Regions from separate parts of the Aliikangiella aequoris genome, predicted to be linked through region 1. Evidence: riboswitches for the same ligand, from Rfam matches in the RefSeq annotation. Region 1 holds a riboswitch; the other holds the start of a gene.

Region 1 (7,399 bases):
CGGCATCTAAATAACATTTTGCTAACCAAGGTTGAATTTTTTGATTATGTGATAATAGTTTACAAATAGGGTAAAAATTCTTTTGCGGCAGCCGCTCTAGCTTGCTTGCGTCGATCATTTGTACAAACAACTTTTTATGACCCAAAGTTAAGCAATAATTAAAATTGGTCACGCCACCAGCTTGCGGCCGCCAATTGGCTTCATTGCTTAGCTCTTCTAAACAACTAACGTCAAGCGTAGCAACTACAACCGATAATTGTTGCCAACTAGTTGCCGAGTATGGCCACCAATTAGGTTGGGTTGGAGTTTTCAAAGTGTTTTTTCCATTGTATCCAGCCAGTGATTGCCATAAACGTATAAACCGCGAATAACAAAGCGGTTAACGCGAAGCCTTTGTTAAGGTAAAGATAGATAGAAAAAGCGTCAATTACAACCCAATAGATCCAGTGCTCTAAAACTTTCTTGGCCATCATATAAGTGGCGACAATAGCAAACCACGTTGTAAATGAGTCTAAATAGGCAAAATCTTGGTCAGTATATTTTTCAAGTAAAAAGCCCGAGACCAAAACCACACCACATAGACTAACGCTCAACAATAGATGCGACTTTAGAGACCACCTCACAATGGGTTTGGTAGACTCATTACTTTTAACAAAAGACCATTGATACCAGCCATAAACTGCCATGAGTAAATAATACGCGTTTAAAATAGATTCCATGTAGAGACTAACGTCAAAAAAAAGTACCGCGTAAATAGCGGTGCTTAAAAATGCCGCGGGCCAACACCAAACGCTTTCCTTAATGGCAAGAAAAATATAGAAAACAGCAAGGACAACCGCTAGCCATTCCCAGTGACTCGTAACAATGACTTGCTGAATAAGGTTTTCAATCACAACTGACTTCTTCTGTGTTTTTTGTTATTCAACTACGCGGCTTGCTGCTACGTCACCATTTAAAAACTTTGCGACAAAAACTTGCTTACCATACTTTTCAAAAGAAAAACGAACTACTTTGTTTAATAAACTCATTACCGCATCATATTCGCCGAACACTTGAGTACTCATGCTATTGGTCACGCATTCAACATCGCTTTGCGCATTGAGCATTTCTACAACTTCTTTAATAATGGATAAGAAATCGTCAGACAATGGATATAAACTTAACTCTAGAGAAATCCGCATGTTTTTGCCTTTTTTGTGTTTTGATTTTGACTTTTAAAAACTTTTGCTAGCTCTTATTCCATAGACTCTGGGGGCCGCAAACTGGAAATAACCCTCGGTTTCATAGAACTTTCTAGGGTCATTACCAAAGCTACCAAATCCACGTGTTTGAATTTTTTCGTTAGTTGCATTATTAACAAAAACATTTAACGACCAACTTTCAGCTTGATAGGCTAAGTTTAAATTTAACTTAGTATAATCGCGAGATTTAAGTTGGTGACGGTCAGAAAAATAAAACTCGTCTTTTAATTCCAGCTGAGGTGTTAAAGTCCATTTATCATTAATAAAATAATCAATTCCAACGACTGCTTGATACTCTGGCGCGTGAGCCACAGCTCTACCATCTAAATTATAAGGTACTGGTGGCTCAACTTGTAGGTTGGCCAAGTTGTGAGTAAAGCTACTAAAATCTTTAAACTCTGTGTGAAGCAAACCAACACTGGTATAAACACTCGCGTCGTCCCAACCTAGCCATTGCAACTCAAACTCGAGCCCGTAGCTAATACCTTGCGCTGAATTTTTAATGTAATCATTAAAATCACAAGGACACTCGCCGCCTTCGGTTAATAATCGGCCATCGGCACGCGAAGTCACTCTTGATTGCTTCGATTGAATATCTTTTCTATGCTGATAGAAAACACTAGACTGTAAGATCACTCTATCTTCTAACCAGTTACCTTTGACACCCCACTCTAAGTTCCACATAAATTCTGTCGCGTATGCGCGATCTGAGGCTGGTATTTCAGGACGATTATTAAAACCACCAGCTTTGTAACCTCGCGACAATAATAAATAAAACATGCGCTCTCGAGCAAAAGCATATTCTATAGCCAGCTTTCCACCCCAAAAGTTTTCGCTGCCCTTAGCTAAGATTGCATTGTTATCTTGATAGTCAGTTTGTTGCTTCTCGAACCTTAGGCCAGAAATCAATGACCACTTAGTGCCCAGAGGCGATTCAACTTGCCCATAGAGTGCATAATTGTTTTTATTTAACTCGCTATTAAAATCACTGGTGTTAAAAGTATATTCTCGAATTAAACGAGTCTCTTGCTGGCGCGCGTATAAACCGACAACCCAATTACTCTGTTGACTATTTGAGTTGGATAACCAACGTAAATCTAGGCTATTGTTAGTATTCTCTCGAATGTAATTGTCAAATGATGAATACCACCAATCAAACCCAAACAAATCTGAGTCACAAGCCGTACCTTCACAAATTGCAGGATGACTCCAGTCTTCGTCATAACCATATTCTGAGTCAGAGTTTGCACGGCTTACTAAAGTTTGGATTAAAGTTTCGTCTAAACTCCACTGCGCTTTTACCGAGAAAGCGTTAGTGCTTTGTTTATCAAAACCAGGCTCATCAGAATAAGTATTGAAATTGCTGTCTAAACTAAAAGCATCATATCCATTATCAATATCGGCAAAAATAAAATTAGTTTCTAATTGAAAGTCTTGGCTAGGTTGATAAAAAAGCTTTAAACGAGCACTTGTTTCATCAATATTGTTAGTGTCGTCAGTTTGTAAAAACACATTTTTCATGTGTCCATCACTTGCATACTGACCAACAGCAAAGCGATAGAGTAACGCGTCGGTAATTGGGCCTGTAGCGACAATTTGCGAATTGTAGCCCGAATGACTTTCGACACCAGCAGAAACTTTAAAGTTTGGCTCGGCAGAAGCTTGATTAGAAACAATATTAATTAATCCAGCAAGCCCATTAGCGCCATATAGAGTACCTTGTGGGCCACGCAAAACTTCAACCTGTTGAGTATCGATTAAAGTAGCCGCAGACGCGATTCCTGTCATATCAATACCATCAAGAACCACGCCCACAGAATAGTTTACAGGTTCAGAAAACTCACTTCTTTCTCCAATTCCACGAACTTGAATAAAGCGACCTCTTGATGCCCCTGTAGCAAAATTAACATTAGGGGCTAAGTTCAATACGTCAGAAAGGTGATGTGCATTATTTTTAATTAACTCATCTTCAGACAAAACGCTCACGCTAGTCGGCAGGCGCAATACACTTTTATCTCTGAAATCAGCGGTTACTACAACAATGTTTTCGTCTGTTACGGTCGGCTCAGATTGCGCTTGCGCAAAGGCTTGTGGTAAGCAAGAATGACTTAAGATAAGGCAAGTTGATACGGCTAAGGTGGACTTCATAAACCACTACTCCAAATGATTTCACTATGTAGCTTGGGGTAGGAAGTAAGAAACTGCACGACGCTAGCTTTTTTTAAGCAACGAATAACTCTAGAGGTGCACTTCCCTGTCCCTACGCCAGCATTAACTGGATCAAGTTCTAAGGGTTCAAGTTATTTAACTTCAATAACGTTACTTCTCAGGCTAATTCTAGCCGCCCCTCAGGGTAATTAGCCGAGATTATAACTCATGCATATCATTACGCCTAGTTTAGTCACCTAAAAGCCATGCTTAAATAATCTGATTAAGAGCTTCGAGAATTAGCTTATCTAAGGTAAAATCACGCTTTTGAGGCCATATCTACATTTTATTGGCTTTAATATTGCGTTTTGTGCGCTCAACTTTCGACCATACAGCAGAGAATTAGACTTAAAATGAGTACCGAAGTGACCAAACCAGCGAATTTTATCCGACATATCATTGAAGCCGATTTGGCGTCGGGTAAACATCAAAAAGTGCAAACTCGCTTTCCACCAGAGCCCAATGGCTTTTTACATGTGGGTCATGCAAAGTCTATTTGTATTAATTTTGGATTTGCTAACGACTATCAAGGTCAATGTAATTTGAGGTTTGATGATACTAATCCAGCCAAAGAAGAAGCAGCTTACGCAGAAGCTATTGCAGAAGACGTCAAGTGGTTAGGATTTGAATGGTCAGGCGAAATTCGCCATGCTGCCGATTATTTTGATCAGCTTTATCTTTATGCAGAAGAGCTCATTCAAAAAGGGCTGGCATACGTAGATGAGTTAAGCGCAGAAGAAATGCGCAGCTATCGCGGTAATTTAACACAGCCCGGAAAAAACAGCCCTTATCGCGAGCGAAGCCTTGAAGAAAATTTAGATCAGTTTCGGCGCATGAAGGCGGGCGAATTTGCAGACGGCGAAAAAGTATTGCGCGCCAAAATTGACATGGCATCACCTAATATGAATATGCGCGACCCGGCGATATATCGTATAAAGCGTCAGCACCATATTCGTACCGGAGACAAATGGTGCATTTATCCTACTTATGATTTTACACACTGTATTTCGGACGCCATAGAAGGCGTGACTCATTCGCTGTGTACGCTTGAATTTGAAGATCATCGACCGCTTTATGATTGGGTATTAGACAATATTTCTATCGACTGCCACCCGCAGCAAATAGAATTCTCTCGACTCAACCTTGAGCATACAATTACCAGCAAGCGAAAGCTCAATTTACTGGTGACAGAAGGTGTAGTAGACGGCTGGGACGACCCAAGAATGCCGACAATTTCTGGCATGCGAAGACGTGGGTTTAGCGCTTTTGCGATCAGAGATTTCGTTATGCGAACCGGTGTTACTAAGAAAGTTCATACCGTTGAAATGAGCTTACTAGAAAACTCAGTTCGCGAAGATTTGGGCGATAATGCTCCTCGCGCCATGGCAGTTCTTAACCCGCTTAAAATTACGCTAACAAACTACGAAGATAACAAAGTAGAAGAAATTAATGCACCTAATCATCCGCAAAATGAGTCTATGGGCAGTCGAAAAATATACTTCTCAAAAACTATTTTAATCGATAAAGACGATTTTAGAGAGAGTGCCAATAAAAAATATAAGCGTTTAGTGCTCGGCAAAGCTGTCAGATTGCGTAACGCCTATGTTATTACTTGTGACCAAGTTATTAAAGACGAGAATGGTGAAATTACCGAACTACTTTGTAGTTACGACCCTAACACTTTAGGAAAAAACCCAGAAGACTATAAGCCCAAAGGCGTTATTCACTGGGTATCGGAAAGTCATTCAAGAACAGCAACAGTTAGACTCTATGATCGTCTATTTAATGTGCCAAATCCTGGCGCAGCAGAAGATTTTTTAGCGACAGTAAACCCAAGCTCACTACAAGTTATTGACAACGCACGAGTAGAAATGAGTTTAGCAAATGCCAAGCCAGAAGACGCCTTTCAATTTGAGCGAGAAGGTTATTTCTGTGCCGATAGATATCAACATAGCGAAGAAAATTTAGTTTTTAATCGCACGGTTACCTTGCGGGACAGTTGGGCTAAAATTGAAGCTAAACAGCAAGACTGAGCTAACTAAACTTGCAACAAAAAAGGCGCTTAAAGCGCCTTTTTTGTTGTTGCCGAAACTTATAATGACCTTACCAATATCTTGCACTCACTCCAAAAACAGGCCTAGCCATTATTTTAAGCGATAGACTCTGAGCGCCTCTTAAGTAGTTAAGAAACAATGAAGCGAAAACAATCACCTCTGCCATGACAGACAAACCTATATTAGTTGGCTTTTTTCACTCTAATTTTATTACCACCTAGTTCTAATCCATTTAACTTTTGGATTGCCGCTTTTGCTTCACCTGCCTTGGGCATTTCTACAAAACCAAACCCTTTAGACAGCTGAGTCTCTTTGTCTAAAACCAAATCACATGATTGCACACTGCCCTGCTGTGTAAAAAGATCTTTTAATTCGCTTTCTGTTGTTGATCTAGCGAGATTTCTAACCAAAATTTTCATACCTAACCTTTTACCAATTAATTTATTAAACGACCGAGATCGTTCTATTTAGAATAGTCAAAGCATAGCACATTAGCGTTAGTGGCTTATAGGTATGAATAGTGTAGCAAGCATTTTAAGTCTGCTCGTTTAACTCTTCGAGTAAATCATTGGCATCTTCAACTAAAACCGCAGTACCATATACCACTAGCTCTGCAGCACCTTGTGCTATATGAGAAGTAGAAAACTGAAGTCCGACAATCGCGTTACCTCCCAGTTCTGCTGCATCTTGCATAATGCGATCAAGTACCTGCTCTCTACTTTCTGCTAATAACTTAGTATATTCATGAATTTCGCCCCCCACAATTCCCCGCATCCAGGCGAGTAAATCATGTCCAATGTGGCGTGCTCTAATGCTAGTGCCGCGTACTAGCCCTAAGTGCTTTATTATTTGCTTACCGTAAATAAACTCCGTGGTCGAAAGGATTACTCTGCTCATAACTTCACTCGCTTATATTTATCATTTTTTAAACTGAGTAGCCTTTGGCGTAATACACTCACTAAAAGCAACATAAAACCACTCCCTAATAACCCCACAAGTCCTTTTTCTATTAAGCCAAGCTCAGGATGCGTAAAAATCATGTAAAGCGTTAACAACATTGCAGCTATTGCCGAGATAAAAACGAGCGCAAGACCAAAAATTCGGCTTGTTTTAACGATTGGCTCTTTAAAAAGTTTATCTAAATGTTTTAACTCTTTATCTTGTAGGCTTAAAGACTGTACTTCATTGCGCATTAATTTAAGCTCAGTATATAGCTGTTGATACTCTGAGTCGGAGTCTAATAACAGCGCCACTTTTTGCGCTTCTTGTTGGGTGAGTTCGCCATCGATATAACCCGATAAACGCATTAATTTTTGATCTTCATTTGAATCTAACGAAGGGTTCATAAGTCGCCTCCTAGTGAAATACCCCGATTAATCAGGATTTCTCTTAAAGCCATACGCGCACGATGTAGTCTAGACATAACAGAACCGTTGGCAATACCTAAAATTTTTGCAATGTCAGCGTAACTAAAATTATGATAATCACGAAGTAGAATGATTTCTTTTTGTTGCATTTTTAATTCGTTAATTGCTTGCTCAAGCGCCTCTTTCAACTGCAATTGATGTAGGCTTTTATCTGGCTCTAAAGAGTTTGGCGCGCTCGAATGATAATCTTCGTGCTCTACCTTTGGTACGCGTTTTTTATGTCTTAAAATATCAATAGACTTGTTTCTTACCACGGTAAAAAGCCACGGTTTAAATTCAGGATGATCTAAGCGCGGCGCATTGGCATGATTAATCCCCTTTTCAATCGAGGCTTGCACGACTTCTAGCGCGTCATCTCTATTGCTTAGCAAACGATACGCGAGCGAATAGGCTTGTCGCCGATAATCCTCAAACTCTTCTGACACCTGCATGGTGTATTCCTTTAATTTCGTCATTATTTAATAAGCTA
Region 2 (7,399 bases), 990 kb from region 1:
AGGTTACATTAAGCCATTTTTAAGATGGGTTTCTATGAATATAGTCGAGCGGAATATGCACTCTTTGTTGATTTTAAGTTACGGGCTAGTTTGAAAACTAGCGTTAGCTTAGTGTCACCACGATTAAATTAAAGGGTAATCATCAGAATATATATAAACAGTAGGTATTAATCATTGTTTTTTGATAAATAAAGGAAATATAAAAGTTAACCAGTCTATGCGTTCTCTTGGTGAGATTCTAATTTCTTTGTGAGATTATTTTTAGCGAAAAGTGTGATGTGCGTCACGTTGATTGGTTGGTATCTGTATCCTTAAACAATTTAGGGAAATCATTGATAAGTTGAAGCTGTTTTTTTGTCGTAGATATCTCCCGATTCTTGTCTTGAATAAATAGCTTTAAATGGGTCATTCTAGCGGATAGCAACGGAATTGGGAAAATCTCCGGTTTTTGGTGTTTCTAGCAAGCTTTAAATGACGCTTTTTCTGTGGTTTACAGTTGTTGTCCAGTAGGACTTGAGGTTTTAAACGTGTTTGAATTTATCGGTAATTTCTTTAAAAATCGTCCAGAGAAGGCTGCACCTAGTGCTTCGCCTGCTCCGCAAATAATACCACCTAAAAGTGCCACTACTATTAAATATGATCCTAATCTAATGCAAGAGCTTGAAAGTGATCATTCGAAGTTGGTAAATCTGTATTCACGTATCTGGTCAGAAGGCTATGAGAAAAAGGATTTTGCCGCTATGTCTCGATTAATAGCTCAGTTTAAGAGTGATTTTCAAGCACACTTATTGACTGAAAACGTTAAATTTTATGTCTATTTGGAACAAACTTTAGCCAATGACAAGCATAATTTGAACATTGTTAAAGAGTTCAGAACAGACATGAATGACATAGCGAATGCTGTGGTCAAGTTTTGTAAAACTTACCAAGGTGACTTAACTCCAGAACTTGTCGTTAAGTTTAAGTCTGATTATACCGCTGTAGGTGAAGTGTTAACTCGCCGTGTTAGCTTAGAGGAGAAGTCGCTATACGTGCTTTACCAGCCAAACTAAATTGAAAGTTAGGGCTTTTGAGTGAGTAGTGACAACTTAATTGTGACCGAAACTTATAAAAACGACGAAGTAAAGATACTAAATGCGGTCGTGATTGTAGGTAACGGTCCAGTGGGTTTAAAAGCGGCAGAATTAATTGAGTCCCGCGATCCGAATGTAAAAGTTATTATATTTGGTGAAGAAAATTGCCAACCCTATAACAGAGTGCAATTATCGCAATATTTAGCGGGCGAAGTTGCAGAAAGTGACCTGTTAGAAACCGCCCAGCCTCGCTCCAAATCGGTTACACAATTTGTTGGCCGCAAAGTTGTCGAAATAAATCCAAAGCTAAAAGTGGTCATTGATGACTCTGGTCAATCCACAAAGTATTCAAAACTAATACTAGCAACAGGCTCAAATCCAGTTATTCCCAATATCCCGAATACTAGCCTCAAGGGAGTGCATCAGTTTAGGACGCTTCAAGATACTAACCGACTGCTTAGTGAAAAAGAAACAAAAAAAAAGTTTTATATTGTTGGTGGCGGTCCATTAGGTCTAGAAACAGCAATGGCTCTAAAAACACCAAACAACCAAGTGACTTTAGATGTTCGCTCTAAACTACTCAATCAAAACTTTAGTGAACAAGCTCAGACAATTTTAAAAGACTATATTAATGCATCCGGTATTGAAGTGGTTCAAGGTAATCCGATTGCGTCGGTGTGTGGAGCACAACATGTTGAAGCTGTTGAGTTAACCGATGGCGCTAGAATAGCTTGCGACTGTTTAATTTTTTGTGTTGGAGTTCGGCCTGAAACAAGCTTAGCTAAGCAAGCGAATTTAGCGGTGAGAAATGGCATAGTTGTTGATAAAAATATGCGCACTAGTGCACCAGACATTTACGCAATTGGTGAATGCTGTGAGTTTGAGTTTTCGACTTTTGGCGTTGTAGCTCCGGGTTTTAAACAAGCGGCGGCTTGCGTAGAAGATATTTTTGGTAGTGAAGGCTACTTTGAAAAAGAGGAAGAAAATGTTCAAGTTAAATTTAGCGACTATACCACCGCTTACTTTGGCGAGTTAGATGTAGAAGGGAGCCAAACATATACTTATAGCAATCGCCTTAAAGGCATATACCGTAAATTGGTTGTGCTTGATGGCCATTTGGTTGGTGCCATCATTATAGGTAATTGGGATGAGCAAAATGATATACGAGCCATGCTTAATGATAAAACTAAGCTTAAGCATCGCCAGTATTTGGCGTTTCAAAAAAATGGTACGCTTTTGCGCGAGCAAAATAAAACGAATATTAAAGAGCTACCTGAAGATTATATTATTTGTCTTTGTCAGAACATTACTCGAGGACAGCTTAGTCAAGAAATTGAAAGTGGTTGTAGGACGGTAGAAATATTAGGTGAAAAAACTAAAGCAGGCACTGTCTGTGGTTCTTGTAAGCCGCTTTTACTTAACCTGCTCGATACGCCCGCACCTAACTTAGTCATGCGTCATCAAAAAGCGATTTTATACACTTCAATTTTTTCTATCATTGCAATACTTGCGTTAGTTTTCTTCGAACCACTATCTATTGCCGATTCGGTACAGTTTAGTTGGCACATTGAAAAACTATGGTTTGATCCATTTTGGAAACAAGTTAGTGGTTTTACGTTATTAGGGTTTTGCTTTATTGCGACCGCACTTGCTGCCCGAAAGCGAATCAAGCGGTTTAATGTAGGGCATGTGGATAGTTGGCGCTTTGCTCACTCTATTATTGGTGTTGGCGCACTATTTGTGTTGATGATTCATACTGGTATGAGGTTAGGCAACAACTTAAATTTTGCACTGATGTTTGTATTTTTGCTAGCGACCACCACAGGTTCTTTAGTTGGTGTTTTTATGGCTAGAAACCATCATTGGAGTGATCTTAAACTTAGAAAACATCGCTTGTGGTGGTCCAGAGTTCATTACTCATTGCTGTGGATGCTTCCGCCATTAATCTTTTTCCACATTCTATCTGCTTACTATTTTTAAGAAGTATAATGAAAAAATATAATAAAAAACTCGGCGTACTTCCTTTAGGAATTTTCTTTACTATTGTTATAGGTGCAGTACTGGCCTTTAATTTATTTAAAGGTGATAAAACTTATTTTTTAAGTGGTGATACTTCGCATGGGCACTATCAAATTGAACTTAAATGTAATGCTTGCCATGTTGATTCATTTTCTTCTGCAGATGATATGCAAACGGCGTGTGAATCTTGCCATGCCAAAGAGCTTGATCGAGTAAGCGACAGCCATCCTAAAAAAGTATTCCAAGATCCTCGCAATGCTGAGCTGCTAGAAAGTTTAGATGCACGCTATTGTGTATCTTGTCATCGCGAACATAAGCCGGAAATTACTCGAAAAACTGGCGTGACTTTAGCTGAAGATTTTTGTTTTCATTGCCACAAAGACGTTACCTCTGAAAGAGAAAGTCATGCAGAGTTTAAATTTGACTCATGTGCTAACTCGGGTTGTCATAACTACCATGATAACAGCATGCTTTACGAAAAGTTTTTAACCAAACATTTTGATGGACCCGATCACAAAGAAAAGCAGTTATTACCGGACAGAACGAATTTTAAGCGTTGGCTAAAGAAGCACAAACTAGAGTTGCCGCTTGAAGTGGATAAAGCTGATTTCAACAAAGCTGAGTTAGCTAATGTAGAGGTAAAGAACCTGCAAGAGTCTTATACACAAAAAGGTTGGCAAACTGCCGAGCAGGAATGGAAATTGAGCGTCCACGCTAAAACGGCGGCTAACTGCTCAAGTTGTCATTTAAACGAACTAAAAAGTGATAAAAATTCGCAGCACTCAAGCGAGTTTTGGCAATTTGATCTAAGTAGCGCAGAGGTAGTCAAAAAGTGCGAAAGCTGTCATAAAAAGCAGGTAAATGATTTTGAACAAAGTAAACATGGCATGCGTTTACCTCAAGGCTTATCTGCACTTACCCCGCAGCAAGGGCGGCTCGATTTAAATTCACACCGGAATCAGGAACTAAATTGTAATAGCTGTCATAAGCCCCATTCGCTGGATGTTTCTTTTGCTGCAGTTGAAGCTTGTCTAGGTTGTCATCAGGATAATCATAGCGAATCTTATTTGTTGACACCGCATTATCAACTTTGGAGCAAGGAACAAAGTGGCCGGCTGCCAAAGGGAAGCGGAGTGAGTTGTGCTAGTTGTCATTTACCTAGAATTAAAAAAGGCCGTAATGTACATGTTTCGCATAACCAAAACGAGAATCTAAGACCCAATACCAAAATGCTTAGAAAGGTTTGTATGAACTGTCATGGGCTGGAGTTCTCGTTATCTGCTTTGGCCGATGAAGCGCTAATTGAAAATAACTTTTCTCGTGCGCCAGATAAAAATCACCCAGCAATTCAGTTAGTTAAAGAGCGAATAGAACAGAAACAAAATAAATAGAGACATTAACAGGAGAAAGAAATGAAACTATCGATAAGAAAACTCACAACGGTGCTTGTTTTACTTGGAAGCGCAAACGTTTGTTTCGCTAAAGAAGTTAGCGTAAAGAAAATGGCTGATGCTATTTTTGCAGTAATTGAAGCTGATAGAGCTGTGTATACTCAAAAGGTCGTGCATCGCCTCCAAAATGAAGACGAAGTAATTACTGCAGAAGAGCGTTGGAAAGAAGAGAGTGCTTTGCCGCTTCCAGCGCAAATGCTGCGAATGTCTGCGGAAAGAGTTAATGAAAAAAACACAGGTTTTAGCTTTGCGCTGCTGTCTAGTTTTGCCATTAACAAGCAAAACAAACCGAGAACACCGCTAGAAGTGAAAGCGATGGAAGCAATAGAAAAGAATAAAGCTAATTTTTATGGTGAGGAAAAATTAGGAGATAAAAACTATTACACCGCGGTGTATCCAGATATTGCCGTTTCTAAAGCCTGTGTTGACTGTCATAATGATCATGCCGATAGCCCCAAAACAGACTTTAAAATTGGTGACACTATGGGTGGCCTAGTGATTAGAATTCCTCTCGACTAAAAGCTGCATGCTACTGTGCTTTAAAATTAATTCCAATTTGGGTTTTAGTTTTGAGCACAGTGTCCGCTTATCTTATATCGGCCATGAGTGTACTCATCGGCTTGATACACTATATTGCTATTACAAAAACCGCTTGCTTTTAGTTTTTTTGCCAAGCGCTTATGAGCTTGTTCTTCCATTTTAAATTTAAGTGATACTAATCTGTCCTGAGGATCGTCAGTTAAGGCAAGATTTTGGTTGCTACGCGCTCGAGCCGTGCTTTCGCCTGTTTGATAATCATGAATAGCTTGCTGCTCATTGTTAAGTTGAATCTGAGTACCCTTTAACGCCAGAATAAAGGAAAAAGAAGGTAGTTTATCTGCAGATTCGAATGTATAGAAGCTTTCACTAAAAGGGTCAGCCCTTTTACTAGAGCAGCTAAAAAGCATAGCGAATGTTATCGAAAGTAACATAACTTTTAGCATGAATAAGTATTTTTGTTGTGGCATTTTTGTCGCAAACTATTTTTAGGTAAGTAGATTTCTGGTTCTATGATAGCGAGTTAAGCCAATAAAGGCCAACCTATTCCAGGACGAAAACTTAGTTTGCTTTATTTTAAAGCTTGATTATAATGCCCATGAGCTCTCGGGGTGCCTTTAGTTTTTAAACTAACCTTGGCTGAGATGTGATTTGAGTTATTTTTAGCTATTTCACAAACCCGTAGAACCTGATCCGATTAGTATCGGCGTAGGGATGAGCGAGCGAAGTAATCTCATTGTATTAAAAGTCTGTAAAAGGCTTTAGTGCTTTTGGGCTACTTCTCGCCTCACTATGCTAAATGATTAAACAGTGGGGAATATAAATGAACGATAACTCAATCACGAGTTTTAAGTCAGACTCTGAAACTAATACCGCAGCAAGCCCAACATCTTACCAAGTAAGCTCGAACACGAGTAAAACTTCTTTAAAAGCTAATAGTCTTATTACCCGAACCCCCTTGCCCGCTAGCGAAAAAACTTATCTAGTGACGCCAGTTTTTAAAGCTGAGGTTGCAATGCGAAAAATAAACTTAAGCGATGCGACATCGGTTACTGTTTACGATACTTCTGGCCCCTACACCGATCCTAGTTGTGAAATAGATGTCCATAAAGGTCTAGCTGACATACGTTCAAAATGGATACAAGCCCGTGGAGATAGCGAACTCTACCATGGAAGAGGCGTAAAAGCTTTAGACAATGGGCATAGCAGTTCTAGTAAAGCGTTTCAGTTTTACAATGCGGCGTTACAGCGTCAGCCTCGAAGGGCGAAGCAGGGTGAAAACGTTTCGCAATTACACTATGCACGGCAAGGCATTATTACTGCTGAAATGGAATATGTCGCGGTTAGAGAAAATCAAGCGCGTGAAGCATTACAAAATGAATTTACTACCCAAGAGCGTGAACAGCGACTTAAAGGCAATGCTTTGGGCGCTAATTTGCAACCCATTACCGCAGAATTTGTACGCGAAGAAATTGCCGCTGGAAGAGCGATTATTCCCGCAAATATTAACCACACTGAATTAGAGCCTATGATTATTGGGCGAAATTTTTTAGTAAAAATTAACGCTAATATCGGTAACTCTGCGGTCACCTCGAGTATTGAAGAAGAGGTTGAAAAGCTAGTTTGGTCAATTCGTTGGGGAGGAGATACCGTCATGGATCTTTCAACGGGTAAGCATATTCATGCTACGAGAGATTATATTATTAGAAACTCACCCGTTCCTATTGGCACCGTACCGATATATCAAGCGCTAGAGAAAGTTAATGGCGTCGCAGAAGACTTAACTTGGGAAGTGTTTAGAGATACCTTAATTGAGCAAGCAGAGCAGGGGGTTGATTACTTTACCATTCATGCAGGTGTTTTATTGCGTTATGTTCCTTTAACCGCTGATAGAGTGACCGGTATAGTTTCGAGAGGCGGCTCAATCATGGCGAAATGGTGCATTGCTCATCATCAAGAAAATTTCTTATATACCCACTTTGAAGAAATATGCGAAATCATGAAAGCCTACGATGTTAGCTTTTCATTGGGGGACGGGTTACGCCCAGGTTCGTTGGCCGACGCAAACGATGCAGCACAATTTAGTGAGCTAGAAACACTTGGTGAGTTGACAAAAATAGCTTGGAAGCATGACGTACAAGTGATGATAGAAGGGCCAGGTCATGTGCCAATGCATATGATTAAAGAAAATATGGATAAACAGCTAGCACATTGCGATGAAGCACCTTTTTATACTTTAGGTCCGCTGACAACCGATATTGCTCCGGGTTACGATCATTTTACGTCGGGCATTGGAGCAGCAATGATCGGATGGTATGG

Evidence for each region. A riboswitch is a leader RNA that binds a small molecule or an ion and turns the genes downstream of it on or off. The one in region 1 is predicted to bind thiamine pyrophosphate.
Region 2: another riboswitch for thiamine pyrophosphate. It lies ahead of thiC (phosphomethylpyrimidine synthase ThiC); the one in region 1 lies ahead of ACUR5C_RS14225 (TonB-dependent receptor).

The regions. Positions count from the first base shown of each region.
Region 1 covers NZ_CM132298.1:3,274,608-3,282,006, forward strand. The annotation lists gene ACUR5C_RS14210 (phosphotransferase) at 1-313, opposite strand, end outside; gene pnuC (nicotinamide riboside transporter PnuC) at 291-893, opposite strand; gene ACUR5C_RS14220 (YkoF family thiamine/hydroxymethylpyrimidine-binding protein) at 918-1,181, opposite strand; gene ACUR5C_RS14225 (TonB-dependent receptor) at 1,215-3,389, opposite strand; TPP riboswitch at 3,482-3,600, opposite strand; gene ACUR5C_RS14230 (glutamine--tRNA ligase/YqeY domain fusion protein) at 3,803-5,482, shown strand; gene ACUR5C_RS14235 (RNA recognition motif domain-containing protein) at 5,686-5,922, opposite strand; gene ACUR5C_RS14240 (YbjQ family protein) at 6,038-6,400, opposite strand; gene ACUR5C_RS14245 (anti-sigma factor family protein) at 6,397-6,849, opposite strand; gene ACUR5C_RS14250 (RNA polymerase sigma factor) at 6,846-7,385, opposite strand.
Region 2 covers NZ_CM132298.1:512,660-520,058, forward strand. The annotation lists gene ACUR5C_RS02330 (hemerythrin domain-containing protein) at 528-1,052, shown strand; gene ACUR5C_RS02335 (FAD-dependent oxidoreductase) at 1,074-3,053, shown strand; gene ACUR5C_RS02340 (ammonia-forming cytochrome c nitrite reductase subunit c552) at 3,062-4,483, shown strand; gene ACUR5C_RS02345 (Tll0287-like domain-containing protein) at 4,505-5,062, shown strand; gene ACUR5C_RS02350 (hypothetical protein) at 5,107-5,550, opposite strand; TPP riboswitch at 5,678-5,812, shown strand; gene thiC (phosphomethylpyrimidine synthase ThiC) at 5,904-7,399, shown strand, end outside.